DNA from 2 places in the Rhizobium sp. 'Codium 1' genome. Region 2 is predicted to be linked to the other one. Evidence: riboswitches for the same ligand, from Rfam matches in the RefSeq annotation. Region 2 holds a riboswitch; the other holds the start of a gene.

Region 1 (15,114 bases), on a different contig from region 2:
TGTCGATGCGCGACGGCAAGGTTTATGCGACCGTCGAGCCGATGGAACTGCGCGACGTCAAGGGCGACCACTTCACCCTCGGCGCCGCCGAGCGGGTGGATCTCTCGTCCATGGACGTGGTGCTGCTGCGCCAGGATCCGCCTTTCGACATGGCCTATATCACCGCCACCCACCTGCTCGAGCGCATCCACCCCCAAACGCTCGTCGTCAACGATCCGGCCTGGGTGCGCAATTCGCCGGAAAAGATCTTCGTCACCGAGTTCGCTGACCTGATGCCGCCGACATTGATCACGAAGGATCCGGCCGAGATCGCCCGCTTCCGCGAGGAGCAGGGCGACATCATCCTGAAGCCGCTTTACGGCAATGGCGGCGCCGGCGTCTTCCACTCGACGCGCGACGACCGCAATTTCTCCTCGCTGATGGAAATGTTCGGCCAGATGTTCCGCGAGCCGTTCATCGCTCAGGGCTATCTGCCGGCCGTCCGCAAGGGCGACAAGCGTATCATCCTCGTTGATGGCGAGCCGGTGGGCGCAATCAACCGGGTACCCGCCGAACACGACGCCCGGTCCAACATGCATGCCGGCGGAAGACCGGAGCCGACCGAACTGACGGCGCGCGAGCGGGAAATCTGCGCCCGCATCGGACCGGCCCTGCGTGAACGCGGCTTCCTGCTCGTTGGCATCGACGTCATCGGCGACTACATGACCGAGATCAACGTCACATCGCCGACCGGCATCCGCGAAGTGAAGAAGTTCGGCGGCGCCGACATAGCGGCCCTTCTCTGGGATGCAATCGAGCGCAAGCGCACCTGACCGACTGAAACCCCGCTGGAAGTTCCAGGCCTGTCCGGATTGCCCCGACGGTTGCAACCTAACGCCATCTGAAGATGCGACTGTTCCGCAAATGTTCTTGCGCATCATCGCCTCCTATGCGAGATTGTTCCTGTCGCCACACGCAATATGAAGTTGCACCGGCGGTTTCAGGTCGATCGGCGAGGGCGGGCAATGGTAGCGCGTATCAGTACGGTTGCATTCCAGGGTATTGAGGGCGTGCCTGTCGAGGTTCAGGTCATGGTCGCGCCCGGCAAGACGGGCATGCAGATCGTCGGTCTGCCCGACAAGGCGGTGGCCGAGAGCCGCGAGCGCGTTCAGGCGGCGCTGCACGCTTCCGGTCTGGCACTGCCGGCCAAGCGGGTGACGGTCAATCTGGCGCCGGCGGACCTTCCCAAGGAAGGCTCGCATTTCGACTTGCCCATCGCGCTCGGCCTCATGGCCGCACTCGGCGCGATCCCCGGGGACGCGCTATCCGGCTTCCTGGTTATCGGCGAGCTGAACCTGGATGGCACCATCGCCCCGATCGCCGGCGCATTGCCGGCAGCGATCAGTGCCAATGCCATGGACAAGGGGCTGATCTGCCCGGCCGATAGCGGCGCGGAAGCGGCCTGGGCCGGCAGCGAGGTCGATATCCTCGCCCCGCGCAGCCTGATCGCGCTCGCCAATCATTTCCGGGGGACGCAGGTGCTCACCCGACCGGAGCCTTCGGTGCGGGCACCCGCCGCCAATCTGCCTGATCTCGCCGACATCAAGGGGCAGGAAAGCGCCAAGCGCGCGCTGGAAGTGGCCGCTGCCGGCGGTCACAATCTGCTTTTCGTCGGCCCGCCCGGTTCGGGAAAGTCGATGCTGGCGGCGCGTCTGCCCTCCATCCTCCCGCCGCTGTCGCCGTCCGAACTGCTCGAAGTGTCGATGATCCATTCCATTGCCGGCCAGCTCTCCGGCGGCAAGCTCTCCGATCGGCGGCCGTTCCGCACGCCGCATCACTCGGCCACCATGGCAGCCCTTGTCGGAGGCGGCCTGCGGGCAAAGCCCGGTGAAGCCTCGCTCGCCCATCACGGCATCCTGTTCCTCGACGAATTGCCGGAATTTGCGCCGCCGGTGCTCGATGCCTTGCGCCAGCCGCTCGAGAATGGCGCATGCATCATCGCCCGCGCCAACCACCGCGTCTCCTATCCCTCCGATTTCCAGCTGGTCGCCGCGATGAATCCCTGCCGCTGCGGCATGGCGGGGGAGCCGGGTCATGTCTGCGCCCGCGGGATCCGCTGTCAGGCCGAATATCAGGGCCGCATTTCCGGGCCATTGATGGACCGCATCGATATCCGCATCGACGTTCCCGCGGTCTCTGCCAGCGATTTGATCCGGCCGCGAACGGCCGAAAGCAGCGTAGAGGTGGCCAGGCGCGTCGCTGCGGCCCGCGCCCGGCAGCGGGATCGTTTCGAAAGGCTTGGTCTCGCAGTCAGCACCAATGCCCGCTGCTCGACGGCCTTGATCGAAACGCTGGCCGAACCGGATGCCTCGGGCCTCCAGCTCTTGCGTGATGCGGCCGACAAGTTCCGCTTCTCGGCGCGTGGATACCACAGAGTGCTGAAGGTCGCCCGGACGCTTGCCGACCTCGACGGCGCTGAAATCCTGGGGCGCATTCACTTGGCCGAAGCGATCTCCTACCGCATCGCGTCCGAGAGGCTTGCAACGGCAGCCTGATGTGGAGGCCGGGCAGGACGGCGATAGAGCCTCAATGCTCGGCGGGCGGCCCTTCTGTCGGGCGCAACATGTCGACCGGCAGCATCATGCGGATCACCGCACCCGTTTCCGGATAGGTGATTTCGGTCTGTCCGCGCACGCCGGCAATGACGCGTTTCATCAGCGTCGAGCCGAAGCCGCCGCCGCCGGCCAGGGGTGGGGAGGGGACCGGTCCGCCGCTCTCGCGCCAGGTGATCACCAGTTGCTCGGCCGGTTCTGCATGTGTCTCGACCGACCAGTCGAGGGCGACGTGGCCGCCCTGCACGCTGAGTGCCCCATATTTCGCGGCATTCGTTCCGAGTTCGTGCAGGATGAGACTGAGCACGACAACGGTCTGGCCGCCGATCGGGACGCGCGGTCCGCTGGCGGAAAAGCGCGGCGTGCCGACAATGGCGAAGGGTTCGAGCGCCTGGAAGACGACGCTTTGCAGCGAGGCGTCTTCGCCTTCGCGCAAGCCTCGCAACAAAAGGTTGGACCGGCCAAGCGCGGTCAGCCGGTCGCGCAGCCGCGCGGCGAGCTCGTCGGCGCTGGAGGCGTTCTTGAGCGAGAGGCTGATGATCGCGTTGATGGTGGCGAAGATGTTCTTGAGCCGATGGTCGAGCTCCTGCGCCATCACCTCCTGCTGTTCGGCAAGCCGCTGGATCTCCTCGCGCGTGGTCATCTCCTGGCGATAGGCCCTCGTGACGAGATAGATTAGTGTCAGGTCGGTCGCCACCACAAACAGGTAAAGCCCCATGGCGAGAAGCGTCCCCATGGAAAAATCGAACCGTCCGGGGCTGATGAAGAAATACCAGGCCGAAATGCCGGATAGTGCCGCCACCATCAGGCCTTGCCTCAGCCCGAAGACGAAGCCGCAAATGATGACGGCCGGGAAGAATGTCAGGAAGGGAAATCCGGCGGGCAGGACGGGATCGAACCATGCCCTGATGGCAAGGGCGATAACGAAGACGATGAGGCTCGCCACATAGGTGGCGACGAGGCCGCTGGGGGAATGTCGCTCCTGCACCGAGGCGAAGGCAGGGAGGCGATGAAGAAGTGCGCGCATGGGCCCCCTGGGGATGCAGTCGGATTGTCGGAGGCAAACTAGCCGGGGATGTGACCCGCCGCAATGCTTGCGGAAGCGCCGGTCCCGAGCCGGCGCTTCCGCGGATGGTTCACTCGCCGAGACCGGCGAAGAGGGCGGTCGAAAGATAACGTTCGGCGAAGGACGGGATGATCACGACGATTGTCTTGCCGGCATTCTCCTCCCGCTGGCCGAGCTGGATCGCGGCAGTCAACGCAGCGCCGGAGGAAATGCCGACCGGTACGCCTTCGAGCCGGGCGACGAGGCGGGCATTTTCAAAGGCTTCGTCATTGGTGACGGTAATGACTTCGTCATAGACTTCCCTGTCGAGGATAGCAGGCGCAAACCCTGCGCCGATGCCCTGGATCTTGTGTGGGCCGGGATTGCCGCCGGACAGAACCGGGCTGTCGGCAGGCTCCACCGCGATGATCTTGACCCCTGGCTTGCGGCTCTTCAGCACCTGGCCCGTGCCGGTGATCGTGCCGCCCGTGCCGATGCCCGACACCAGGAAGTCGATCGTGCCTTCGGTATCGTTCCAGATTTCCTCGGCCGTGGTCTTGCGGTGGATCTCCGGATTGGCCGGGTTTTCGAACTGCTGCGGGATCACGGCGTCAGGCGTCGCATCAGCCAGTTCCTGGGCCTTGGCGATCGCGCCCTTCATGCCCTTGGCACCTTCGGTCAGCACGAGTTCCGCCCCGAGAAGCGCCAGCATCTTGCGTCGCTCGATCGACATGGTCTCGGGCATGGTCAAGATCAGGCGATAGCCCTTGGCGGCTGCCGCGAAGGCAAGAGCAATACCGGTATTGCCCGAAGTCGGCTCGATGAGAACCGTCTTGCCGGCCACGATCTTGCCCTGTGCTTCCAGGCTTTCGATCATTGCCACACCGATACGGTCCTTGACCGAGGCGATTGGATTGAAAAACTCGAGCTTGGCCAGCAGATGCGCCTTCACGCCCTTTTCCCTGGCCAGCTTGTCGAGCCTGACGATGGGGGTGTCGCCGATCGTTTCGGTGATCGAGCCATAGACGCGTCCGCGACCGGGTTTTTTCTGCTCAGTCATGTGTTTCTCCCTGATGATCTTGTTGAACCCAGCTTATGCTTCCCTCGAAGGCCGCGCCAGCACAGGCATGTCGCCGAGGGACGCCTGGTTGGAATAATCTGCTCCGCCTCCGCAAGGCTTGGAACGCCTGGACCGGCTTCAGGCCGCACGCGCCGCAATATAGGCTGCCGTACCCGCAAGGACCCCCGCCGCGCCGCGGTTGAGCAGCTTGAGTGCCTCCGGCCGCTTGAGCAGGCCCCGCGCCTGGGCGGCCAGAAGGATATAGGGCAGCAGCACCGCCATCAGGACGATGAAGGTCAGCCCGACGAGCAGAACGTAGTCCGCAGACCCGATTGCCTCCAGCGGAATGAGTGTCGGCACGAGAGCCACGTAAAACAGCATGGTCTTCGGATTGCCGAGTGTGACCAGCAGGCCGGAGAGGAACGAAAGCGCCGGGCGCATGGCCTTTTGCGCCTTGATGTCCTGCGGCAGGAGCCCGGCCGTCCAGAGCTTCCAGGCGACATAGACGAGATAGGCCGCCCCGAGGAATTTCAGGATCAGGAAGGGCGTGGCAAAGGTCTTGGCCAGCACCGAAAGCCCAAGGATGACGGCCGTCAGATAGACGAGATCGCCGAGAATCAGCCCGAGCCCCATGAAGAAGGTCGGCCGGAAGCCGGAGCCCAGCGCACGCGCCACGATTGCCGTCATGCCCGGGCCCGGAATGGCAGCCGCAATGAAGAGGGCGCCGCAATAGGCAATGATGGTCGTCAGGGTCATGGGGGCTCCTCCTCGCCCCATTCCTAATCCTGGCGGCAAAGACTTGCAACGGTGACACGATCGCGATTGCGATCCGGGGTCGGTTGCATCAAGGAGGGTGCACACTTGCGTGGAGACGTCGTTGTGCCAAGCCTGCCTGCATTCTTCGCCTTCAGCCTGATCTGCCTCGGCATGGTCCTGACACCCGGACCCAACATGATCTATCTGGTGTCACGGTCGATTTGCCAGGGTCCCATGGCGGGCCTTGTCTCGCTCGGAGGCGTCGCCCTCGGCTTTGTGGTCTATATGGTTTTGACCGCGCTCGGCATCACCGTGCTGCTGCTGGCCGTGCCGCTGGCCTACGAAGTGCTGAAGCTCTGCGGCGCACTTTATCTCGCCTGGCTGGCCTGGCAGGCCCTGCGCCCCGGCGGACGCTCACCCTTTCAGGTCCGCGATCTGCCGGTCGACCGCCCGCGCAAGCTCTTTCTGATGGGCTTCGTCACAAGCCTGCTCAATCCGAAAGTCGCGATCCTCTATGTGTCGCTGCTGCCGCAATTTGTCGATCCAGCGCGGGGCAGCGTGCTTCTTCAGTCGCTGAGCCTCGGCTTCACACAGATCGTCATCAGCGTCTCGGTCAATGGTTTGATCGCTTTGACCGCTGGCACCATTGCGCTTTTCCTCGCGGGCCGGCCGCTCTGGATGGTCGTGCAGCGCTGGTTGATGGGCACCGTGCTCGCCGCGCTCGCCATCCGCATGGTGGCGGAAGCGCAGCGGTAAACGCCGCCCTCACACCCCCGTCGAACCAAACCCACCAGCACCTCGCACAGTCTCCGAAGTCTCGGTTACCTCAGTCAGCCTGACCTGCGTCACCGGTGCGATCACCATCTGCGCGACCCGCATGCCGCGGGTGATGACGAAATCGGCCTCACCGAGATTGATCAAGAGCACCTTCACCTCGCCGCGATAGTCGCTGTCGATGGTGCCTGGCGTGTTGAGGCAGGTGACGCCGTTCTTGAAGGCGAGCCCCGAGCGCGGCCGGATCTGCGCCTCGAAACCGTGCGGGATTTCCATGATCCAGCCTGTTGGAACCAGCGCCCTCGCGCCGGGCGCGAGCGTGAGTGGTTCCCCGTCATCGACGGCCGCGCGCAGATCCATGCCGGCAGCCCCCGCCGTCTCGTAGGCGGGAAGCTCCAGCCCCTCGCCATGCGGCAGGCGCTTGAGCGTGAGCAGGGGACCTGGGACGTCGGAGCGGATGGCGGACATGGGCAGGATTCCTTTGTTTGTCGCGCTCAATTGCATATTGGCCGGTGAAACGCTAGATAACCGCCCGACCAGAAGGAACTTCACGATCATGGCCGAAACGCTCGCCGAGGCGGTCTCCCGCCGCCGCACCTTTGCTATTATCGCGCACCCGGATGCGGGTAAGACGACACTCACCGAAAAGCTGCTGCTGTTCGGCGGCGCCATCCAGCTCGCCGGTGAAGTGAAGGCCAAGAAGGATCGCATCCAGACCCGGTCGGACTGGATGAAGATCGAGCGCGAGCGCGGCATCTCGGTCGTCACGTCCGTCATGACTTTCGAATATGACGGCAATGTCTTCAACATCCTCGACACACCGGGTCACGAAGACTTCGCCGACGACACCTATCGCACGCTGACCGCCGTCGATGCGGCCGTCATGGTCATCGATGCCGCCAAGGGTATCGAGCCGCGAACCTTGAAGCTGTTCGAGGTCTGCCGCATGCGCGACATCCCGATCATCACCTTCGTCAACAAGATGGACCGCGAAAGCCGCGACATCTTCGAGATCCTCGACGAGGTGGAAGAGAAGCTGGCGCTCGACACGGCCCCGATCACCTGGCCCGTCGGTCGTTCGAAAAGCTTCTGTGGCTCCTACAATCTGGTCGACAACACCTTCCGCGGCTCCGACAAGCAGGTCGAGGCGCTCGCGGTCAACAACCCGAAGAACGTCGCCGAAAACCTGCCGGAAAACGAGCGCGCCACCTTCGTCGACGAGCTGGAACTGGCCCAGGAAGCCTGCCGGCCCTTCGATCACAAGGCCTTCCTCGAAGGTCACATGACGCCGGTTTTCTTCGGCTCCGCCTTGCGGAATTTCGGCGTGCGCGACCTGATCAACGCGCTGGGCGCCTTTGCGCCCCCGCCGCGCGACCAGGTCGCCGATGTCAGAACGGTGCACGCGGCCGAAGACAAGATGACGGCCTTCGTCTTCAAGATCCAGGCCAATATGGATCCCAATCACCGGGACCGCATCGCCTTTGCCCGCATCTGCTCCGGCAAGCTGGAGCGCGGCATGAAGGCGCGCCTTGCCCGCACCGGCAAGCAGATGGGCCTGACGGCACCGCAGTTCTTCTTCGCCTCGCAGCGCCAGCTCGCCGATACGGCTTACGCCGGTGATGTCGTCGGCATCCCGAACCACGGCACGCTGCGCATCGGTGATACCCTGACCGAAGGCGAAAACCTCGTGTTCCAGGGCGTGCCGAACTTCTCGCCGGAAATCCTGCGCCGTGTCCGTCTGGAAGATGCGATGAAGGCAAAGAAGCTGAAGGAAGCCCTGCAGCAGATGGCGGAAGAAGGTGTCGTGCAGCTCTTCTCGCCGGAAGACGGCTCGCCTGCCATCGTCGGCGTCGTCGGCGCGCTGCAGCTCGACGTGCTGAAGGAGCGCCTTCAGGGCGAATACGGCCTGCCGGTCTCCTTCGAAATGTCGCGCTTCTCCGTCTGCCGCTGGATTTCGGCCGAACAGAAGGATGATCTTGAAAAGTTCATGACCCAGCGCCGTGGCGACATCTGCCGCGATCTCGATGGCGACCCGGTCTTCATGGCGCAAGACCAGTTCTCGCTTCGTTACGAGTCCGAACGCTACCCGGCGATCAAGATGGTTGCCATCAAGGAGTATCACGCCGTCAAGGCGGCGTGATCTGTCTCGGGGGGTGGCGGCGCTGGCTCGCCACCTGCCTCTCGACCCGTCAAATTGCCGAAGCGATCCGCAGCCCTGACGGTGGCTGGAAGTCGACCCGCAGGCGCTCATAGCTTTCAATGGTCGGATGTGATGTCTCGAGCGGCTGGGCGTGGGTGGCCGTGACGACGGCGACATCGGCCCCTGCCGCTTCTCCGGCCCTGACGCCAGCCAGTACATCCTCGAAGACCAGGCAGCGGGACGGATCGACGCCAAGCTTCTGCGCGCCGAGGCGGTAGCCGGCCGGATCGGGTTTGCCGATCTTCACATCCTCAGCCGTCACGATTTGCAGCGGTTGTGGCAGGCCGGCAGCACCAATGCGGGCACGCGCAAGAGCGGAAGGCGCCGAAGTCACGATTGCCCAGCGCTCCGCAGGCAGGCTTTTCAGAAAGGCGACGGCACCCGAAATGGGAACAACGCCGTCGAGATCCTCGATTTCGCCGCGCTCGATCTCGAGAGCTTCCTGCACCACGTCGATGCCGGGCAGGTTCAGCGCGCTGATCGTGTCGATTCCACGCTTGCCGTGCATGAAGGGCAGGAAGGTCTCGAGATCGAGACCATGCCTCAGCGCCCAGCGGCTCCAGACCCGTTCGGCAGCGGCGATGGAGTTGAGCAGCGTCCCGTCCATGTCGAAGAGAAAAGCGTCATAGGAGCGGTCGAAAAGCCTGTCGGGGGAATGATGCAAGGCGTGGCTCCTCTGGTCCAATGCGCGATGAGGCTCCCCTAGCTGCTCCGGGCCAAGCCTGCAAACACTTAAATCGGCGAGAGATGAGTGACAGAGACACCACTCTCGCCTAGTCTCGACCTCGAGAGACAGGGGCGTCCGGCGAAAGCCGGGCTGAGAAGCACCCTTTGAACCTGAACCAGATCATGCTGGCGGAGGGAGTCGCTCGGGTGCCGCGGGCTCTCTGCGTCTGCCCGTCGCTTCTCCACCCGCAAAGGAGAAGCCGAGATGCCATCGTCCCCCATCCGCAACGTGCTCACCATTGCCGGCTCCGACCCCTCCGGGGGTGCCGGCATCCAGGCGGACCTCAAGGCCTTCTCCGCGCGCGGTTGCTACGGCATGGCCGTCATCACCGCGCTGACCGCCCAGAATACGAGAGGGGTCTCGGCCGTCATGCCGCTCGATCCCGGCTTCGTGGCAGAGCAGATCCGCATGGTCTTTGCCGATATTCGCGTCGATGCGGTGAAGATCGGCATGATTGCCAACTCCGGCATCGCGCGCGCGGTCGCCGATATGCTGAGGCCTCATCGCGGCATCCCCATCGTGCTCGATCCCGTCATGATCGCCAAGGGAGGGGCCGCTCTGCTCGACCCGGAGGCGATCGACGCGCTGACGAACGAGCTCCTGCCGCTGGCCACACTGCTCACGCCCAACCTGCCGGAGGCCGCGGCTCTGCTCGGCGACCCCGAAGCCTGCGACCGGCGGATCGTGGAGTCCCAGGCCATCAGGCTGACGGGCCTTGGCCCGGAGGCCGCCCTCGTCAAGGGTGGTCATCTGCCGGGCCAGGAAAGCCCCGACGTGTTGGTGGCCGGGGGAACCGTGACGTGGTTTGAGGCCAATCGCATCCCTACGCGCAACACCCATGGCACGGGCTGTTCCCTGTCGAGCGCCCTGGCCGCCGAACTGGCGAAGGGCCTCGAAACACCGGAGGCTGTGAGGCTCGCCAAGGCCTGGCTCGGAGACGCGGTCCGGACTTCGGGTCAACTGTCCGTCGGTTCGGGGCATGGCCCGGTCCACCATTTCCACGCCCTGTGGGAGGTCTCGGGGCAGAGTTGATGGCTGGGAGACGGGATCTACAAAAAAAGAAGGCCCGGCGGTGGAGTGCCGCCGGGCAAGGTGAACTTGACTGCGGGGTTTAATGCTCGGCCTTGATAAAGGTTCCGTTCTGCAGCTCCTTCATCGCCTGCATCAGCTCTTCGTGGGTGTTCATCACGATCGGCCCGTGCCAGGCGACGGGCTCCTTGATCGGCTTGCCTGTCACGAGAAGGAAACGGATACCCTGCTCGCCCGCCTGCACGATAATCTCGTCGCCGGTGTCGAAGACGACGAGCGTACGGTTTCCGGAGAGGTCGCGGATATTCAGCTCTTCGCCTAGATACTCCTTCTCGACCTTGACGCCGAAGGGCGTCGACGCATCGCGGAACGACCCGGAGCCGGCGAAGATATAGGCAAATGCCGAGCGATAGGTATCGACCGGGAAGGACTTGCGCTTGCCCGGCGGCACCGAAATGTCGAGATAGACCGGTTCGGCGGCAATCCCGTCGACCGGGCCGTTCTTGCCCCAGAATTCGCCGGAGATGACACGGACCGAAGTCCCGTCATCGTCCACGACGACCGGAATGTCGGCTGACTTGATGTCCTGATAGCGCGGCTTCGTCATCTTCAGCGACGAGGGCAGGTTGGCCCAGAGCTGGAAACCGTGCATGCGGCCGGCGAAATCGCCCTTTGGCATTTCCTGGTGCAGGATCCCGCTACCGGCCGTCATCCACTGCAGGTCACCGGCGCCCAGCATACCTTGATTGCCCAGGCTATCGCCATGTTCGACGGTCCCGGCAAGCACATAGGTGATCGTCTCGATGCCGCGATGCGGATGCCACGGAAAGCCGCGGACATAATCGCTCGGCGTGTCGTTGCGGAAGTCGTCCATCATCAGGAACGGATCGGTCATGTCAGGATCGCCGAATCCGAAGACGCGGTGCAGCTTGACGCCGGCGCCTTCCATGGTCGGCGTGGCGCGGCTCTCATGTTTGACGGGACGTATGGACATCGGGGATCTCCTCGGAACGAAAGGCTTCGGTTGCAGCCAATATAGACGATCGAAGGAGGCTGCGGAGGAGCGCCAAAAGCAACGCAGTGTTCACTTTTGCTCGTGTTGCACTGCGGAAAGCCATTGCCGGCCCGGATAAATATCTGTCATGAAAGCAGTGACGTTTGCAAATCGTTAGCCATTCGAGCCAAGACTGGATGAAAGTCGTCGGTGGTTCGGCGGATTGGGAGTTGTAAGGACATATGTGTCGCTGGGCAGCCTATCGCGGAGTTCCGATCTTCCTGGAGGAGCTCGTCACCTCGCCCGCTCATTCCCTGATCGAGCAATCCCATTGCGCAACACGCGCGAAAACTGCGACCAATGCCGATGGTTTCGGCATCGCCTGGTATGGTGATCGCCCCGAGCCCGGCCGGTTCCGCGATGTTCTCCCCGCCTGGTCCGACTGCAATCTGAAGAGCCTTGCCCGCCAGATCCGTTCGCCGCTCTTTCTTGCCCATGTGCGTGCCGCGACCCATGGCGCGACGCGTCGCGACAATTGCCATCCCTTCGTGCATGGAAACTGGTCCTTCATGCACAATGGCCAGATCGACAATTTCGATCGCATCCGCCGCCCCATGGAAGGCATGCTGGACGACGAACATTTCCACGCCCGCGTCGGTACCACCGACAGCGAACTCCTCTTCCTGCTCGCCCTGCAGTTTGGTCTGCGGGAGCGCCCGATCGCCGCCATGAGCGAGGCCGTCGGCTTCGTCGAACAGATCAGCCTGCATTTGACCGGCGAGGCCAGGATTCGCCTGACGGCGGCTTTTTCCGACGGCGAGACGCTCTATGCGGTTCGCTACTCCACCGACGAGCACGCCCCCACGCTCTATGCCGCCCCCATGGGGCCGAAGGGAAGCTACTGCCTCGTCTCGGAACCCCTGAACGACGAGACGGACACCTGGGTGGAAATCACGGCCGGCAGTGCCGTGATCCTCAATGGGAACGGGCTGGATGCCGCTGAGTTCAAGCCGCAGGTCGAACGCATCAGGCTCGATCAGGTACGCCAGCCCGCTATGGCCGGCTAACTTCTCCCGTCAAGCTGGGATCCCCAGTTCTGCCCGCAGCTTCCTGGTCAGGCCACCGGCCACCAAGCGATGCGAGCGGCGGATGTACTCTGCTATCTCTGCTGCAGCGAGTTCCGTCTCCGGATCGACCGTCACCCATTTGCGCTTGGCGAAGTAGGGGGCCTGCGCCACGCCACCGAGTGCCGTCAGGATCTCGAAACTTTCCTCGCTTACCTTGAAGCAGATCCGCCGTTCGGCATCGGTCAGCAGTGTGAAGACCTTGTCGCCCACCTTGGCCACTCGGGCGTCCCACTGGTCGACAAGACTGGTTCCTGGCAGGCTCCGCACGAGCGCCTCGAATCCGTCCCGGTCGAAAAGACTCATGCGCCGGTTCCCCCGATCTGGGTGGCGATCCACATCGCCAGTCGCTCGGCCACTTCGCTCTTGGTGAGATCGGGCCATGCCTCGACTCCGTCATGCGAAATCAGGCGAACCCGGTTACGGTCGCCACCCATCACGCCGGTCTCGGGGGAGACATCATTGGCGACGATCAGGTCGGCACCCTTGCGCTCGAGTTTGGCCCGACCATTGTCCTCGACATTCTCCGTCTCGGCAGCAAAGCCGACGACGAGGCGCGGGCGCTCGGGGTGGCGTCCGATTGTTTTCAGAATATCGGGGTTTTCGGCGAGCTGCAGCGGTGGCGGCGCCTCGCCGGGCTGCTTCTTGATCTTCTGCTCCGCCGAGGCCGCGACCCGCCAGTCGGCCACGGCAGCGACCATGACCGCGATGTCGACCGGCAGCGTGGAAATCACGGCATCGCGCATCTCTTCGGCGCGCTCGACATGCAATGTCCGAACGCCCTCGGGGTCGGGTATGATCACAGGCCCTGAGACGAGGGTCACATCTGCACCAAGCCGGGCCAGTGCCGCCGCGATCGCATGTCCCTGCTTGCCGGAAGAGCGGTTTGCGATGTAGCGCACGGGATCGATCGGCTCATGTGTCGGCCCGGAGGTGACGACTGCCTTCAGCCCGGCGAGGGGCCTGGGTCCCGAAAGCAGATCCTCAACGCGGGCGACGACCTCCAGCGGTTCGGCCATGCGTCCGCGCCCGCGTTCGCCACTCTCAGCCATCTCGCCTTCCATTGGCCCGATCGCCTGGATCCCGTCGCGCTGGAGCACGGAAAAATTCCGCCGTGTGGCCGCATGGGACCACATTTTCGGGTTCATCGCAGGCGCGATCAGCACAGGGCGATCAGTGGCGAGCAATACGGTCGAGGCCAGATCGTCGGCAAGCCCGTTCGCCATCTTCGCCATCAGGTCAGCGGTGGCGGGCGCGACGAGCACGAGATCGCATTCCCGCGCCAGTCGGATGTGGCCCACATCCTGTTCGTCTTCGCGGGAGAAGAGTTCGGTATAGACATGGGAGGCCGAGAGGGCGCCCACGGCGAGCGGTGTGACAAATTCCTGCGCCCCTCGCGTCATGATCGGGCGCACGTCAGCACCGCGCTCGCGAAGCCTGCGAATGAGGTCGAGGCTCTTATAGGCGGCGATACCGCCCGCGATAATCAGCAAAATACGCTTTCCGGCCAAGGTCATGCAAAGGGACCCCTTTCTGTCGGCCGGACCCTAGCGCAAATTCTGCGGGTGGAAAATGCTTGAAGAACAAGACTGGTAAACGGAGCGGATCAACCATTCGTGCCGAGGCGGAGCGGCACCTCCGCGACTGTTCCGCGCTCGGTTTCAAGGTAACGCAGACCCGTCCCGAGCGTTGCGGCCATCGACTTGACGATGCGACTGCCGAGCCCTGTTCCCTTCGGCGCGCAATCAGGATCGATGCCTACGCCGTCGTCCTCCACGCGCAGTATCGCCTCCTCGACCGAGATCGTCTTGAGCGTCACCCGGATGTCCCCACTCTGCCCCTGGGGATAGGCATATTTGAAGGCATTGGTGACGAGTTCCGTGACCACCATGCCGACGGATACGGCCTTGTCGGCGGTCAGCGTGATCGGATCGGCATCGAGGAGCAGACGGATCGGCCTTTCGGCGCTGTGCAACGAATTGTAGAGCTCGACTGTCAGGCGATTGAGATAACGGTCGAGTTCGACCTTGCTGACGTCGTCGGAGGTATAGAGGCTGCGATGCATGCCGGCGATCGCCGAGATCCGCGCCTGGGTTTCGGCGAGTTCCGCCTTGACCTCCTCGCTGCGGGCACTCGAGATCTGCAATCGGAGAAGGCTCGCCACGAGCGCCAGCGAATTGGCAACACGGTGATTGACTTCGGCAAGCAGCGCCTCCGCCCTTTCCTTGCCAAGCCGGATCTCTTCGTCAGCCTTCGCCTTGGCCGCCCGCAACTGGGCATTGGCGACGGACTGCTCGATGGCGCTCGTCAGCAGGGAAAGGAAGTCGTCACTGACCGTCTTGATCACGTAGTCGGCCGCGCCAGCCTTGATCGCCTCGATTGCAACCTGGGCCTCGTTGGAGCCCGTGACATAGACGACGGGCAAATCGACCTTGCTCTCGCGCATCTGCGCGAGAACTTCGTGGCCTGTGCCGTGTCGCAGATAATGGTCGAGCACGACGACGTCGAAGCCTTCGCTGTGCATCCGCTCGAGCGCCGTTGTTGGGTTTTCGGCATGGGACACTTCGTGCCCCAGCCGACCCAGATGCTTCTGCACCAGCCGCGCGATGGCCGCATCATCGTCGATGTAGAGGACGCGGAATCTCATCGACGCTGATCCGCGGTCATGGGATCTGCATGACGGAGAAGAAGAGACCGAGCTGGCGGATCGCGTTGGCGAAATTGTCGTAATCGACGGGTTTGGTAATATAGACATTGGCCCCGAGGTCATAGCACCGCTGGATCTCCCGCTCGTCATCCGTCGTGGTGAGGATG
Region 2 (15,114 bases):
GAACAAGCGCACCTCCAAGTGGCGCGCCCTGGACTACATGGGCCTGAAGCCGGGCACCAAGATCACCGATATCGCGGTAGATCGCGTCTTCATTGGCTCCTGCACCAATGGCCGTATCGAAGACCTGCGCGAAGTGGCCAAGGTCGTCGAAGGCAAGACCGTCGCCTCGACCGTATCGGCCATGATCGTACCGGGCTCCGGTCTCGTCAAGGAACAGGCGGAAGCCGAAGGCCTCGACAAGATCTTCAAGGCCGCCGGCTTCGACTGGCGCGAGCCGGGTTGCTCCATGTGCCTCGCCATGAACGACGACCGCCTGAAGCCGGGCGAGCGCTGCGCCTCGACCTCGAACCGCAATTTTGAGGGCCGCCAGGGCTTCAAGGGCCGCACGCATCTCGTCTCGCCGGCCATGGCCGCCGCCGCCGCAATCGCTGGCCATTTCGTCGATATCCGCGACTGGCGGTAAGAGCCGTTCCAAGGCTTGATGTGAGACCTGCCGCCCGCTTCAAAGCGGGCGGTTTCTTTTTGTCTGGGCGTTGCAATGGCATTCGAAGGCGTTATCGTCGCGGCGTCATAAAACTGTCACATGTCGCCCGCGGGTTTCCCATGAACATCACCGAATTCGAGTTTTCCGCCCGCAGGCCGCGGCCGTGAGCACTGTTGCCGTCGTCCTGGCGCTCATCGCGGCAATTCTTCATGCAAGCTGGAACGCTTTTCTTCGAACCGGCGCGGATCGCCTGTGGTCGATCACGGTGATGAGCCTCGCGGGAAGCATTATCTGCCTGCCCATCCTCTTCATCCTGCCCATGCCGGGATCGGCCGCTTGGCCCTATATCCTGCTCTCGGCGTGCCTGCAGGTAGGCTATAGCCTGTTTCTGGTGGCAGCTTATCGCCAAGGTGAGCTCGGGCAGGTCTATCCGATCGTCAGGGGCACTGTTCCGCTTCTGGTAACCCTCGGCGGTTTCCTCTTCTTCAGCGAGGTGCTGGGTCCCTGGCAGACGCTGGGCGTCGTTCTGATCGCCACCGGCATCATGAGCCTGTCGCTCGGCAGGACCCGTGCCGCCACCTCCTCCATTCTCTTCGCGCTGACAACGGGCCTGATCATCGCCTGTTATTCGACGGTCGACTCGCGTGGGGTCAAACTCGTCGAACAACCCGTTGCCTATGCGATATGGGTGCTTTTCCTCTTCGGCATCATGATCACGATTGCCTTCACTGTGACACGGAAGGGCTTGGTGATCGACTTGAGGTCTCCGCTCACCTGGAAGGCTGCCGCCGGCGGAGTGGTGGCCATGCTGGCCTATGGGCTCGTGGTGGTGGCCTACGCCTATGCTCCTGCAGGGCTTGTCACTGCGGTGCGCGAGACGAGCGTCGTCTTCGCCGTGCTGATCGGAGCATTCCTCCTGGGCGAGCCGCTGACGGTCCGCAGGCTGCTCGCCTGCCTGATCGTGGCCGGCGGCGCAATCAGCGTCAGCCTCTGATCGCCGGATCGACGGGCTGGATCGAGGCTCCACAAACGAAAAAAGGCTCCGAAACCGGAGCCTTTCATCAATGTCTTTAGCGACTGCTTATTCGGCAGAAGCTTCTGCAGCGGCAGCGGCTTCAGCGGCGGCAGCCTTTTCAGCGGCTTCAGCTGCGGCCTTTTCGGCGGCCAGTGCCTGTGCTGCTGCGACCTTCTCGGCTTCCAGACGTGCCTTTTCCTCGGCAACGGCGGCGCGCTCGGCGTCGTTCAGCTTGCGAGCGCGGGTGCCGGTGTTCTCGACGATACGAGCCGACTTGCCGCGACGATCGCGCAGGTAGTAGAGCTTGGCGCGACGGACCTTACCGCGGCGAACGATTTCGACGCCTTCGACGAGCGGCGAGTAGATCGGGAATACGCGCTCGACGCCTTCGCCGTAGGAGATCTTGCGGACGGTGAAGCTCTCGTTGATGCCGGCGCCCGAACGAGCGATGCAAACGCCTTCATAGGCCTGCACGCGGGTACGGTTGCCTTCCTTGACGGTCACGTTCACGCGGACCGTGTCGCCGGGCGAAAATTCCGGGAGCTTGCGCTTGGCTTCGATCTTGGCGGCCTGTTCGGCTTCCAGCTGCTGAATGATGTTCATGTCTAACCTCGGTTTCTTCTGAAACAGCCAGAGCGCTCAACAAGGATCCCTAGGTCCATGCCGCAGGATATTGACCCTGATGGGTCGGAGCGATTGCGCAGTTCTTTGTTTTGGCAGACGGGCGTAACGCCCATTTCCGAGGGGGCCATTACACCAAGATGGCTGGCTTGTCACCCCATGAGTGACAAAATTCGCGCCTGATGAGGCCCCTGGACGCCTTGCTGCGTCGGATATCTGCACTTAAGACTTCGCCTCGATCTATCAGGAGGAGCATCGGATGACCGTCGCCATGATTGTACTGCTCTTCGCATCCGGCTTTCTCTCGGGAGCGGTGAACGCGATCGCCGGCGGCGGCACCTTCTTGACCTTCGGGGCCCTGACGCTTGCTGGCCTGCCCCCGATCAGTGCCAATGCAACCTCCTCCGTCACCCAGTTCCCGGGCTATGTCACCTCAACGCTCGCCTATCGCAAGGAATTGAGCGAGATGAAGCGCAGCGCGATCGTGCTTGGCCTTGTCTCGGCGGTGGGTGCCATCGGCGGCTCTCTCTTCCTCATCTCGCTGTCCAATCCGGCCTTTCGCTCCATGGTGCCCTGGCTGCTGCTCGGTGCCACCGCCATATTCGCCGCCGGCCCCAAACTGCGACCGAAGACAAAGGGCGAGAGCCATCCGGCAAGCCCGCTTGGGCTCGCCTTGCAGGGAATTACGTCCTTCTACGGTGGCTTCTTCGGCGCCGGCATGGGCATCATGATGCTCGCATCTCTGGGCCTGGCGAGCGGCGGCGATTATCATCGACTGAACGCGTTGAAGAATTTTCTGTCGATCGTGATCGCTGCCGTCGCGATCGTCGTTTTCGCCAGCGCCGGCGCGCTCTCCTGGCTTCATGCGGCGATCATGATTCCGGCCGTGGCCGCCGGTGGTTATGCGGGTGTCGCCATGGCCAGGAAGGTGCCGCAGAATCTGCTGCGCTGGCTGGTAGTTGCCGCCGGGCTCGGGCTGGCCGCCTATTACTTCTTCACTGGCTGAGCCGGCAACAGATCGGGGCGTCGCTCGCAGGTCAGGGCGACAGCCTGATCATGCCGCCATTTCTCGATCACGGCATGATTGCCGGAGGTGAGGACCTCAGGAATTTCCCGGCCCTCGAAAATCTGCGGGCGGGTATATTGCGGATGTTCGAGCAGCCCGCCTTCGAAGCTTTCATGCACGCCGGAGAGCTGGTTGCCCATAACCCCCGGCAAGATCCGCACCACGGCATCCAGCAGCGTCAGTGCTGCCGGCTCGCCGCCGGACAAGATATAGTCACCGATGGAAACCTCTTCGAGCTGGCGCGCATCAATCACCCGCTGATCGACACCTTCGAAGCGACCGCAAACGATGACCACGCCTTCGCCTGCGGCCAGCGCACGGACCCGGTCCTGGGTCAGCGGTCGGCCACGCGGGCTCATCAACAGCCGCGGCCTTCCATCGTCGGCTATGGAATCAATGGCCCGGGCGAGCACATCTGGACGGAGCACCATTCCTGCCCCGCCGCCAGACGGCGTATCGTCGACGCTGCGATGCTTGTCCTCGGCGAAATCCCGGATCTGCAGCGCCTCGATCTGCCAGTCGCCCCGTTCAAGTGCGCGCCCCGCCAGCGCCAGGCCAAGATGGCCCGGAAACATGTCCGGGTAGAGCGTCAGAATGGAGGCCTTGAAGGGCATGGCCACTCAACGCCCGTTGTTGGGACGCGGCTTGCCGCCGGCATTGCCATAAGGCTTTTCTTCGCCGTCATCCTTGAGTCCGGCTGCAATCGGGTCAACGAGCAGCCGTCCGCCCTCGAGATCGATTTCCAGGACGGCCGCTTCGGAAAACGGAATGAGCACGGGCCTCTTGCCAGGCCCTTTCAGCTCCAGGAGGTCGCCAGCACCAAAATCATAGACAGCCGTCACGGCGCCGTAGTGATTATTCTCGGCGTCATAGACTTCGAGCCCCTCGAGATCCGTATAATAGAACTCGTCGTCCTCCAGATCATCGTCCGGCAGGGCATCGCGATCAACGAAAAGCTCTGTCCCGTTCAGGGCCTCTGCAGCGTTGCGATCATTGACCCCACGGAAGCGCACGATGGCGACGGTTTTGCCGTCGCGGATTTCGAGGATCTCGAATTTGCGCCCGTCGGCCGCATGGAGGAAACCATAGTCACCAAGGCCCAGCGGATCCTCGGTGAATGTCTTGACCCGCACTTCCCCCCGGAGCCCCTGGGCGGCGCCGATCACGGCCATCAGTATCGGGTTTTCAAGCGTGCTCATGGGGTGGAACGGTCCTGCAGATGCATCGGTTCGACATTCCTTTTAGGCGGAAGTGACCGGAAAGAAAACGCAAAACGGGCGGTGGGATGACCCACCGCCCGCCGGTATCGACTGGAGCCGGATTATTCTGCGGAACCTTCGGCAGCAGCAGCGGCTGCGTCAGCGGCCTTCTGAGCCCGCTCGGCAGTGCGTTCCTGGGCCTTCTTGCCCGGCTTTGCCTTGTCCGGGTTGCTGCGAACAGCGCGCTCGGCAATACCGGCTTCCGCCATGAAGCGCAGGACGCGGTCGGTCGGCTGGGCGCCCTTGGCAACCCATGCCTTGATCGCATCGACGTTCAGCTCGACGCGCTTTTCATTGTCCTTGCCGAGCATCGGGTTCCAGGAACCGACGCGGTCGAGGAAACGGCCGTCGCGCGGTGCGCGGGCATCGGCGACGACGATCTGGTAGTACGGGCGCTTCTTGGAACCACCGCGGGCGAGACGAATCTTGAGGGACATGTGATTAACTCCTTGGGTTTTCGATCCAGGCTGCCGGGGCATGCCTGATTTTCTTGTTGAGGCCGCCGTCAGACGGTCTTTTCGGTTGCACCGCCATGTTCGGCGGCAATGGCTTCATGATGCCGGATGACTTCCTTGATGATGAAGTTCAAGAACTTCTCGGCGAAATCCGGATCCAGATTGGCATCCTGTGCCAGGCGGCGCAGGCGTTCGATCTGGTATTCTTCACGCGCCGGGTCTGCCGGCGGCAAATCGTGGGTGGCCTTCAGCACGCCGACGGCCTTGGTGCAGCGGAACCGCTCAGCCAGCATGTGCACCAGCGCGGCATCGATATTATCGATCGACTGGCGGTAATCAGAGAGCTTTTCCTTGACGGACCGATCGATCATGGGCGCGCTCCTCACTTCTTCTTCGGCAGGCCGGGAAGGCCGGGAAAGCCGCCGCCACCGAGGCCAGGGAGCTTCGGTCCGCCAAGGCCGGGCAGACCACCGGCGCCGAGATCCGGCAAGCCACCCGGCTTCATGCCGGCGGCTTCCGCCTGCTTGGCAAGCGCCTCGAGCTGCTTCGGATCCATGCTCGACAGGTCAGGCATGCCCATGCCGCCGCCCAGCCCCATCTTGGAAGCGAGACCGCCCATCATCTGCTTCATCATGCCGCCGCCCTTCTTGCCGCCCATGGCTTTCATCATGTCGGCCATCTGGCGATGCATCTTGAGCAACTTGTTGATATCGGAGGCATCGGTGCCGGAACCCGCTGCGATGCGCTTCTTGCGAGAGTGCTTCAGCACGTCGGGATTGGCACGCTCGGCCTTGGTCATCGATGAGATGATGGCGAGCTGGCGCTTGAAGACCTTGTCGTCGAGGCCGGCCGCAGAAATCTTATCCTTCATGCCGGCCATGCCGGGCATCATGCCCATGATGCCACCCATGCCGCCCATGGCCTGCATCTGCTTGATCTGTTCGGCAAGGTCATTGAGGTCGAACTTGCCCTTGGCCATCTTCTCGGCCATGGCGCGGGCTTTGTCCGCATCGATGTTCTCAGCAGCCTTTTCAACCAGCGAAACGATGTCACCCATGCCGAGGATGCGGTCGGCGATGCGGCGCGGATGGAACTCTTCGAGTTCCGACATCTTTTCGCCGACACCGATCAGCTTGATCGGCTTGCCGGTGACGGCCCGCATCGAAAGGGCTGCACCACCACGCCCGTCGCCGTCCATGCGGGTCAGAACAAGGCCGGTGATGCCCACGCGTTCGTCGAAATTGCGCGCGAGATTGACCGCGTCCTGTCCGGTCAGAGAGTCGGCGACGAGAAGGATTTCATGGGGCTTGGAGCGGGCCTTGATCTCGGCCATCTCCATCATCAGCGGCTCGTCGATATGCGTGCGGCCGGCGGTATCGAGAATGACGATGTCATGGCCACCGAGCTTGGCGGCCTGAACAGCGCGGCTGGCAATATCCGTCGGCGACTGGCCGGCGATAACTGGCAGTGTATCGATACCGGTCTGCGCACCGAGCTGGCGAAGCTGTTCCTGGGCGGCCGGCCGACGCGTGTCGAGCGAGGCCATCAGGACCTTCTTCTTGTCGCGATCCGTGAGGCGCTTGGCAATCTTGCCCGTGGTGGTCGTCTTGCCCGAACCCTGCAGACCGACCATCATGATGACGACGGGAGCAGCCGCATTGAGGTCGATTGAAACACCTTCGGTGCCGAGCATGTCGACAAGCTCGTCATGGACGATCTTGACGACCATCTGGCCGGGCTTGATCGACTTCAAGACGGTCGCGCCGACGGCCTTTTCACGCACCTTTTCCGTGAATGAGCGGACCACTTCGAGGGCAACGTCGGCCTCGAGAAGGGCACGACGAACCTCGCGCAGAGCAGCCGAGACATCCGCCTCGGACAATGCGCCACGGCCGGTCAGTCCATTCAGAATGGATCCAAGACGGTCCTGGAGGTTTTCAAACATCGGCTCTTCCTTGCATGGTTCGGGGGAACCCAAACCTCGGTCTTCTCCACGCGGAAAACAAGACGCAAAGCCAAAAACCACCCGAGGGCGCAACGCGCTGTCGGGTGTTGACCTCCGGGATCTCTTTATACCTTTTCGGGTCCCGGTCGGCGGCTCAGAGTTCTCGTCTCTTCGCAGATTGCGGCGGATAAACAGGAAAACCACCACGAAGTCAAGCCAAGTAGCGATTTCCCGGGGCATTGCCTCCCTTCAGCGATCTGCAGCATGCATCTTGTCGTGGAATTGACGAAACCACATATGAGTGAGCCATGAACAGACGCAACTTTCTCAAATGGTCGGGCTTCGGGCTCGTCGCCGCCACATTAGGAGGCCTCGGCATGCGTGAGGCGCAGGCGGGCAACCGCTATTACAGCGGCCCGGTCTCGGATCATTTCGATGGCAAGATCTTCTTCAATCCGGGTGGAGAGGAACCGCGCGGGTTTACAGATCTGCTGCGCTGGCAATTCGGTGGAGGCAAGATCGAATGGCCCAAGCCCGTGATGGCTGCCGACTTCGTCACGACGAAGCCGGAGCAGCGCGTGGATGGCGAACGGCTCGTGGTGACCATGGTCGGCCATGCGACGCTGCTGATACAGACTGCAGGCCTCAACATCCTGACGGATCCCGTCTGGTCGGAGCGCGCTAGCCCCGTCTCCTTCGCCGGGCCGAGACGCGCCAATCCGCCGGGCGTCGCCTTCGACGATCTGCCGACCATCGATATTGTCATCGTAACGCACAATCACTACGACCATCTGGACATCGCGACGCTGAAGCGCCTCGTCGAACGCGACAAGCCAAGGATTGTGACCCCGCTTGGCAACGACCGGATTATCCGCGATGACATTGCTCAGATCGATGCCAGCGTGACGGACTGGGGCGACCGGTTGGATATGGGCAATGGCATAACCATCCATTGCGAGCCATGCCACCACTGGTCGGCCCGCGGTATGGGCGACCGGCGCATGGCGCTATGGGCCGCCTTCGTCATCGAAACGTCAGGCGGCAAGATCTACCACATTGGCGACACTGGTTATGCCGACGGCACGCATTATCGCGACCTCCGCGAGAAGCATGGCGACATCCGACTGGCCATCATGCCGATCGGCGCTTACGAGCCACGCTGGTTCATGAAGGCGCAGCACCAGAATCCGCAGGAAGCAATTGCAGGCTTCGGCTTGAGCGGCGCCACCTTCGGCATCGGACATCATTTCGGCACCTTCCAGCTGACTAACGAGGGAATAGACGACCCGCCGAAGGCACTTGCGGCCGCCATGACGGCCGCCGGGATTGGCACGGACCGTTTCAGGGGTTTGCGTCCGGGCCAGCAGTTCGAGGTTCCGCGCGCCAGCGCCTGAGCGTCGCATCCCACGTTGACACGGGACGCACTTTTGACCACACTTCTCGCATTCACCAGGGGTGTCCCGACAAGGGGCTGAGATATCGCTACGCCGAAATGGCAGCGCGGTGACCCGTTGAACCTGATCCAGTTCATACTGGCGTAGGGACGGTGCAAGCGCTGCTAAACGACGATTCGGCACTCCGAATCCCGTGGCGTCTTTCCATCATTCCGGCTGACATGACTGGGTCTCCAACCTGAACACTTGGAGCTCCACGATGAACATTGCCCCGCATTTCGACAGACCCGACGTCACCACCGGGCCGCTTCCCGCCTCGACAAAAATCTTTCTGCCCGGAGAGATCCATCCGGACATCCGGGTGCCCATGCGCCAGATCACGCTGCACCCGACATCCGGCGAGCCACCTGTTGCCGTTTACGATTCCTCAGGCCCCTACACCATTCCGCAGGCAGTCATCACCATAGACCAGGGTTTGCCCCGCCACAGGACGGCCTGGGCTGAGGTGCGCGGCGATGTCGAACGCTATGAAGGCCGGGCGCTGAAGCCGGAAGACAACGGCTTCGTCTCGGCCGAGAAGATGACCCCGGTGTTTCCCGTGAATCATCCCCCGTTCCGCGCACGGGACGGCAAGGCTGTGACCCAACTCGCCTATGCCCGGGCGGGCATCATCACACCTGAGATGGAATTTGTAGCGATCCGCGAAAACCTCGGCCGCAAGGCCGCAAAGGAAGCGCTTGTGCGCGATGGCGAGAGCTTCGGCGCCGCGATCCCCGATCACGTGACGCCGGAATTCGTCCGCCAGGAAATTGCCTCGGGCCGGGCGATCATTCCGGCCAACATCAACCATCCCGAACTCGAGCCAATGATCATTGGCCGGAACTTCCTGGTGAAGATCAACGCCAATATCGGCAATTCGGCCGTCACCTCTTCCATGGCCGAAGAGGTTGAGAAGATGGTCTGGGCGATCCGCTGGGGTGCAGACACGGTCATGGATCTCTCGACCGGACGCAACATTCACAACATCCGCGACTGGATCATCCGCAATTCGCCCGTGCCGATCGGGACGGTGCCGCTCTACCAGGCGCTGGAAAAGGTCGGAGGCATCGCCGAGGATCTGACCTGGGAGGTCTATCGCGACACGCTGATCGAGCAGGCCGAACAGGGCGTCGACTATTTCACCATCCATGCCGGGGTGCGGCTGCATTACATCCCGCTGACCGTCAACCGCGTCACCGGCATCGTCTCGCGCGGTGGTTCGATCATGGCCAAGTGGTGCCTGCATCACCACAAGGAGAGCTTCCTCTACGAGCATTTCGAGGAGATCTGCGACATCTGCCGCGCTTACGATGTCTCCTTCTCGCTGGGCGATGGGTTGAGGCCCGGCTCGATTGCCGATGCCAATGATGCAGCCCAGTTTGCCGAGCTCGAAACGTTGGGTGAACTGACGCAGATCGCTTGGGCAAAAGACTGCCAGGTGATGATCGAGGGACCCGGCCATGTTCCCATGCACAAGATCAAGGAGAACATGGACAAGCAGCTGAAGACCTGCGGCGAGGCCCCCTTCTATACGCTCGGACCACTCACCACGGACATTGCGCCCGGTTACGATCACATCACCTCGGGGATCGGGGCGGCGATGATTGGATGGTTCGGCACGGCCATGCTCTGCTACGTCACGCCGAAGGAGCATCTCGGCCTGCCCGACCGCGACGACGTGAAGACCGGCGTCATCACCTACAAGATCGCAGCCCATGCCGCCGATCTCGCCAAGGGGCATCCGGCCGCGCAGTTGCGCGACGATGCCCTGTCACGCGCCCGCTTCGAATTCCGCTGGGAAGACCAGTTCAACCTGTCGCTCGACCCGGAGACGGCGCGCTCCATGCATGACGAGACCCTGCCGAAGGAGGCGCACAAGGTCGCGCATTTCTGCTCGATGTGCGGCCCCAAATTCTGCTCCATGCGGATCTCGCATGACATCCGCGCCGAGGCCCAGAAGGAGGGCCTGACCGCCATGGCAGAAAAATACCGTTCCGGCGGCGATCTCTACATGACGGCGGACGAGATCAAGGCACTCGACACCGGAGAGCGGTCATGACGATCCTCGTGAAAGGGGCGGGCGTTGCCGGGCTCGCCACGGCTCTCGAACTGGCCCGGAAGGATGTAGCCGTCGAGGTCGTGGAACGCCGGGCCGATATCGGGCTTGGCGCCTCCCATTGGGCGGGTGGCATGCTCGCCCCCTATTGCGAGCGGGAGGCGGCAGAAGAGATCGTGCTCACTCTCGGCCTCTGCGCCGCCGACTGGTGGGACGAAGCCGCCCCCGGTCTCGTGCAGCGACGCGGCACGCTTGTTCTCGCCAATGCCCGCGATCATGCTGACCTCAAGCGCTTTGCAAGCCGTACACGGGGGCATCGCTGGGTGGGCGAGAAGGAAATCGCAGAACTTGAGCCCGATCTGGCAGGTCGTTTCGGCACCGGCCTCTTCTTCGCCGAGGAGGCCCATCTCGATCCGCGCAAGGCATTGCGGGGTCTCTACGACGCGGCACGGGGGGCGGGAGCCTCCTTCCGCTTCGGGGAGGAGGCAGGTGATGCAGGAGACTATGCGACGGTCATCGACTGCCGCGGACCACAGGCGATCGGCGAGATCGAAGGATTGCGCGGCGTGCGCGGCGAGATGCTCTATCTGGAGACGGCCGATATCACCCTCTCCCGTCCCGTGCGACTTCTACATCCCCGCCACCCTCTCTACATCGTGCCGCGCGGCAACGGGCGCTTCATGCTGGGCGCGACCATGATCGAGACGGCGAATGACGGGCCGATCACCGCGCGTTCGATGATGGAGCTTCTGAACGCCGCCTATGCCCTTCACCCGGCCTTCGCCGAAGCGCGGATCATCGAAACCGGCACCGGCATCCGCCCGGCTTTCCAAGACAATGTGCCCCGCCTCATCGAAACCTCCGAAGGCATGGCAGTCGCCGGCATGCACCGCCACGGCTTTCTGCTCGCGCCGGCACTGGCGCGTCAGGCGGCAGACAGGCTCACGACCATCGAAGCGCCCGAGAGGAGGTCAGCATGAAGCTCACCGTCAACGGAGAAACCCAGGAGCTCGATGCGGGCAACCTCGCCGATCTGCTCGCAAAGCTCGACTACGAAGGCGAGTGGCTCGCAACCGCCGTTAATGGCGACCTGGTGCACCGCGAGGAGAGAGCCGCCCATCCCTTGAAGGAAGGCGACCGGATCGAGGTCCTCTCGCCTATGCAGGGAGGCTGACATGGCACTCGAACTCTATGGCAAGACTGTCTCCTCGCGTCTTCTGCTGGGTACGGCCCGCTACCCTTCGCCTGCGATCCTGGCGGAGGCCGTGCGGCGGTCGAAGACCGAAATCGTCACGGTCTCACTCCGCCGGGAAACTGCGGGCGGCAAGGCGGGCGGCGCCTTTTTCCAGCTGATCCGCGATCTCGGCGTTCATGTCCTGCCCAACACGGCCGGCTGCCACAGCGCCCGGGAAGCAGTGCTGACGGCCAAGATGGCGCGGGAGGTCTTTGGCACAAACTGGATCAAGCTCGAGGTCATTGGCAATCACGACACATTGCAGCCGAATGTTTTCGAACTGGTCGAAGCGGCAAAAATCCTGAACGCCGAGGGCTTCGAGGTTTTCCCCTACACCACCGACGATCTGGTGGTCGGCGAGAGACTTCTTGCTGCCGGCTGCCGGGTCCTGATGCCCTGGTGCGCCCCGATCGGCAGCGCCATGGGTCCGCAAAACCTGCCCGCGCTGAAGTCCATGCGCGCGGAGTTTCCAGATGTACCCCTGATCGTCGATGCCGGCATCGGCCGTCCCTCCCATGCCACTGTTGTCATGGAGCTCGGCTATGACGCCGTCCTGCTCAACACCGCCGTCGCCAGTGCTGGCGATCCGGCCGCAATGGCAGAGGCGTTTGCGCGCGCAATCGAGGCGGGGCATATGGCCCGTGAGGCTGGCATGCTCGAACCCCGCGACATGGCGGTTCCCTCTACACCTGTAATCGGAAAGGGCGTCTTCGCATGAAGCTCGATCCCTTTTACCTGATCGTCGACAGCGCCGACTGGATCGAGCGGCTCGTGCCGCTGGGCGTCAGGCTGGTGCAACTGCGCATGAAGGATGTCGATGATGCCACCCTTCGCCAGCACATTCGCCGCGCCCGGCAATGCTGCGCCGATCACGGCTGCCAGTTGATTATCAACGACTTCTGGCAGATCGCCATTGATGAGGCCTGCGACTTCGTCCATCTCGGCCAGGAGGATCTGATGTCGGCGGATCTCCGCGCGATCAGGGGCGCGGGTCTGAGGCTCGGTCTCTCAACCCATGACGAGGGAGAGCTGAATGCCGCCCTCGACGCCGAGCCCAATTACATCGCTCTCGGCCCGGTCTATCCGACGATCCTGAAGAAGATGCCCTGGGCACCGCAGGGACTTGAACGCATCACATCCTGGAAAGGACAGATCGCCCCCCTGCCCCTGATTGCGATCGGTGGGCTTCGTCCCGACCGGCTCCAGGGCGTTTTCCAAGCCGGAGCAGACAGCGCAGCCGTCGTAACGGACATAACTCTGCATGCGAACCCCGAACAGCGAACCCGCGAATGGCTAAGGACGACTGAGCAATGGCGTTGACCATAGAACGCCGGTTTGAGCCGCTCCACTGGTAATTCGGCTTCATTTCCGCCATATAGGCTGAAAATACACCTGTATGGAGTGACGATGTCGGATCGGGTCGAATTCGCTGTTATGAACGGGCTTGGCAACAAGATCCTGGTCGTCGACATGCGCGGCCGGACCGATCGGGTGACCCCGACTGCTGCAATCGCGCTTGCTGCAGATTCATCGACGGCCTTCGACCAGATCATGGCGATCCACGATCCGAAGGTCGACGGAACCGACGCCTATATCGACATCCTGAACTGCGACGGCTCGAAGGCCCAGGCTTGCGGCAACGGTACCCGTTGCGTTGTGCAGGCACTCGCCAGCGAGACCGGCCGCAAAAGCTTCACCTTCCAGACCATCGCGGGCATCCTGAACGCAGTCGAGCATCAGGACGGGACGATCTCCGTCGACATGGGCAAGCCCGTCTTTGCCTGGGACAAGATCCCGCTCTCGGAAGAATTCCACGACACCAGCCGCATCGAGCTGCAGATCGGCCCGATCGACGCGCCGATCCTGCATTCGCCCTCGGCCATGTCGATGGGCAATCCGCATGCCGTCTTCTGGGTCGATCGCGATCCGATGACCTATGACCTGGAACGCTTCGGACCGCTTCTCGAAAACCATCCGATCTTCCCGGAAAAGGCCAATATCACGCTTGCCCAGGTTACCTCGAAGACAACGATGGTGACGCGCACCTGGGAGCGCGGCGCCGGCCTGACGCTCGCCTGCGGCTCAGCCGCCTGCGCCGCCGGCGTATCCGCGGCCCGCACCGGCCGCACCGACCGCAAGGTGACGATCACGGTCGCGTCCAGCCCGGGCCGCGGTACGCTCACCATCGACTGGCGTGCAGACGACAAGGTCGTCATGACCGGTCCCGCTGAATGGGAGTGGTCGGGCATGGTTGATCCGGCCACCGGTAGCTGGCAGCGAGATACAAGCGCCGACGCAGAGGCTGCCACCCCGTGACTCCTGAGCAAAAGGGTTCTGTCGAGGTCATCACCTTCGGCTGTCGCCTGAACACCTATGAGTCCGAAGTCATGAAGGCGGAGTCTGCCAAAGCTGGCCTCGACAATGCCATCCTCGTCAACACCTGTGCCGTGACGTCGGAAGCCGTGCGTCAGGCGCGTCAGGCGATCCGTCGGGCGCGCCGGGAGAACCCGGAAGCCCGCATCATCGTCACCGGCTGTGCGGCTCAGACGGAAGCACAAAACTTCGCGGCCATGCCCGAGGTCGACGCTGTCCTCGGCAATGAGGAAAAGCTCCAGGCCGAATATTACCGTCGCCTGCCGGATTTCGGCATCTCGGCGGAAGAGAAGATTGCCGTCAACGACATCATGAGCGTGACGGAGACCGCACCGCAGATGGTCGCCCATATCGACGGCCATATACGCGGCTTCCTGCAGGTGCAGAACGGCTGCGACCATCGCTGCACCTTCTGCATCATCCCCTTTGGCCGTGGAAATTCGCGCTCCGTACCAATGGGCGCCGTCGTCGAGCAGGCGCGCAAGCTGATTGAGAACGGGTATCGCGAAGTCGTGCTGACCGGGGTGGACGCCACCAGCTACGGAGCGGATTTGCCGGGTATGCCGACGCTTGGCCTTCTTGCCAAGACACTGCTCAAACAGGTGCCCGAAATCCTGCGCCTGCGCCTCTCTTCGATCGACAGCATAGAGGCAGACGGCCATCTGTTTGATCTGATTGCCGATGAGCCCCGTTTCATGCCGCATCTGCATCTGTCGCTGCAGCATGGTGACGACATGATCCTGAAACGCATGAAGCGCCGGCATTCCCGCACCGATGCGATCGCTTTTGCCGAGCAGGTCCGGCGCCTGCGCCCGGGCTTCGCCTTCGGCGCTGACATGATCGCTGGATTCCCGACCGAAACGGCGGAGATGGCCGCAAATTCCGCCCGCCTCGCCGAGGAAATCGGCATCGCCCATCTGCATGTCTTCCCTTACAGCCCGCGCCCGGGCACACCGGCAGCCCGCATGCCGCAACTCGACCGGGCACTGGTCAAGACGCGCGCTGCCGAACTGCGCAGCATTGCCAACCGACTGCAGGCCATGCATCTCGCCTCGCGCGTCGGCACCCGCCAGAAGCTGCTGGTCGAGCGCAACGAAATGGCGCATACGGAAGACTTCACCCTCGTTGCGACGCCCGGCATGAAACCCGGCAGCTTCGTCGAGGTTTCGATCG

What was found. Region 2 has a riboswitch for thiamine pyrophosphate ahead of thiC (phosphomethylpyrimidine synthase ThiC). Riboswitches for the same ligand answer to the same signal wherever they lie in the genome.
Region 1: it holds a riboswitch for thiamine pyrophosphate, as region 2 does, so the genes downstream of both, thiD (bifunctional hydroxymethylpyrimidine kinase/phosphomethylpyrimidine kinase) here and thiC (phosphomethylpyrimidine synthase ThiC) in region 2, are expected to answer to the same signal.

What each region holds. Positions count from the first base shown of each region.
Region 1 covers NZ_JAJGPW010000001.1:763,245-778,358, reverse strand. The annotation lists gene gshB (glutathione synthase) at 1-812, shown strand, start outside; gene LJE98_RS03690 (YifB family Mg chelatase-like AAA ATPase) at 1,005-2,534, shown strand; gene LJE98_RS03685 (HWE histidine kinase domain-containing protein) at 2,566-3,618, opposite strand; gene cysK (cysteine synthase A) at 3,728-4,696, opposite strand; gene LJE98_RS03675 (LysE family translocator) at 4,835-5,452, opposite strand; gene LJE98_RS03670 (LysE family translocator) at 5,624-6,208, shown strand; gene dut (dUTP diphosphatase) at 6,218-6,694, opposite strand; gene LJE98_RS03660 (peptide chain release factor 3) at 6,783-8,366, shown strand; gene LJE98_RS03655 (HAD-IA family hydrolase) at 8,416-9,090, opposite strand; TPP riboswitch at 9,211-9,307, shown strand; gene thiD (bifunctional hydroxymethylpyrimidine kinase/phosphomethylpyrimidine kinase) at 9,358-10,185, shown strand; gene LJE98_RS03645 (pirin family protein) at 10,265-11,176, opposite strand; gene LJE98_RS03640 (class II glutamine amidotransferase) at 11,419-12,243, shown strand; gene LJE98_RS03635 (MmcQ/YjbR family DNA-binding protein) at 12,253-12,606, opposite strand; gene coaBC (bifunctional phosphopantothenoylcysteine decarboxylase/phosphopantothenate--cysteine ligase CoaBC) at 12,603-13,817, opposite strand; gene LJE98_RS03625 (response regulator) at 13,907-14,947, opposite strand; gene LJE98_RS03620 (response regulator) at 14,964-15,114, opposite strand, start outside.
Region 2 covers NZ_JAJGPW010000003.1:335,216-350,329, forward strand. The annotation lists gene leuC (3-isopropylmalate dehydratase large subunit) at 1-463, shown strand, start outside; gene LJE98_RS11040 (DMT family transporter) at 648-1,478, shown strand; gene rplS (50S ribosomal protein L19) at 1,566-2,102, opposite strand; gene LJE98_RS11050 (sulfite exporter TauE/SafE family protein) at 2,380-3,126, shown strand; gene trmD (tRNA (guanosine(37)-N1)-methyltransferase TrmD) at 3,108-3,800, opposite strand; gene rimM (ribosome maturation factor RimM) at 3,807-4,385, opposite strand; gene rpsP (30S ribosomal protein S16) at 4,508-4,882, opposite strand; gene LJE98_RS11070 (chorismate mutase) at 4,951-5,271, opposite strand; gene ffh (signal recognition particle protein) at 5,283-6,845, opposite strand; gene LJE98_RS11080 (MBL fold metallo-hydrolase) at 7,154-8,239, shown strand; TPP riboswitch at 8,287-8,407, shown strand; gene thiC (phosphomethylpyrimidine synthase ThiC) at 8,499-10,337, shown strand; gene thiO (glycine oxidase ThiO) at 10,334-11,314, shown strand; gene thiS (sulfur carrier protein ThiS) at 11,311-11,508, shown strand; gene LJE98_RS11100 (thiazole synthase) at 11,510-12,286, shown strand; gene LJE98_RS11105 (thiamine phosphate synthase) at 12,283-12,888, shown strand; gene dapF (diaminopimelate epimerase) at 12,976-13,884, shown strand; gene mtaB (tRNA (N(6)-L-threonylcarbamoyladenosine(37)-C(2))-methylthiotransferase MtaB) at 13,881-15,114, shown strand, end outside.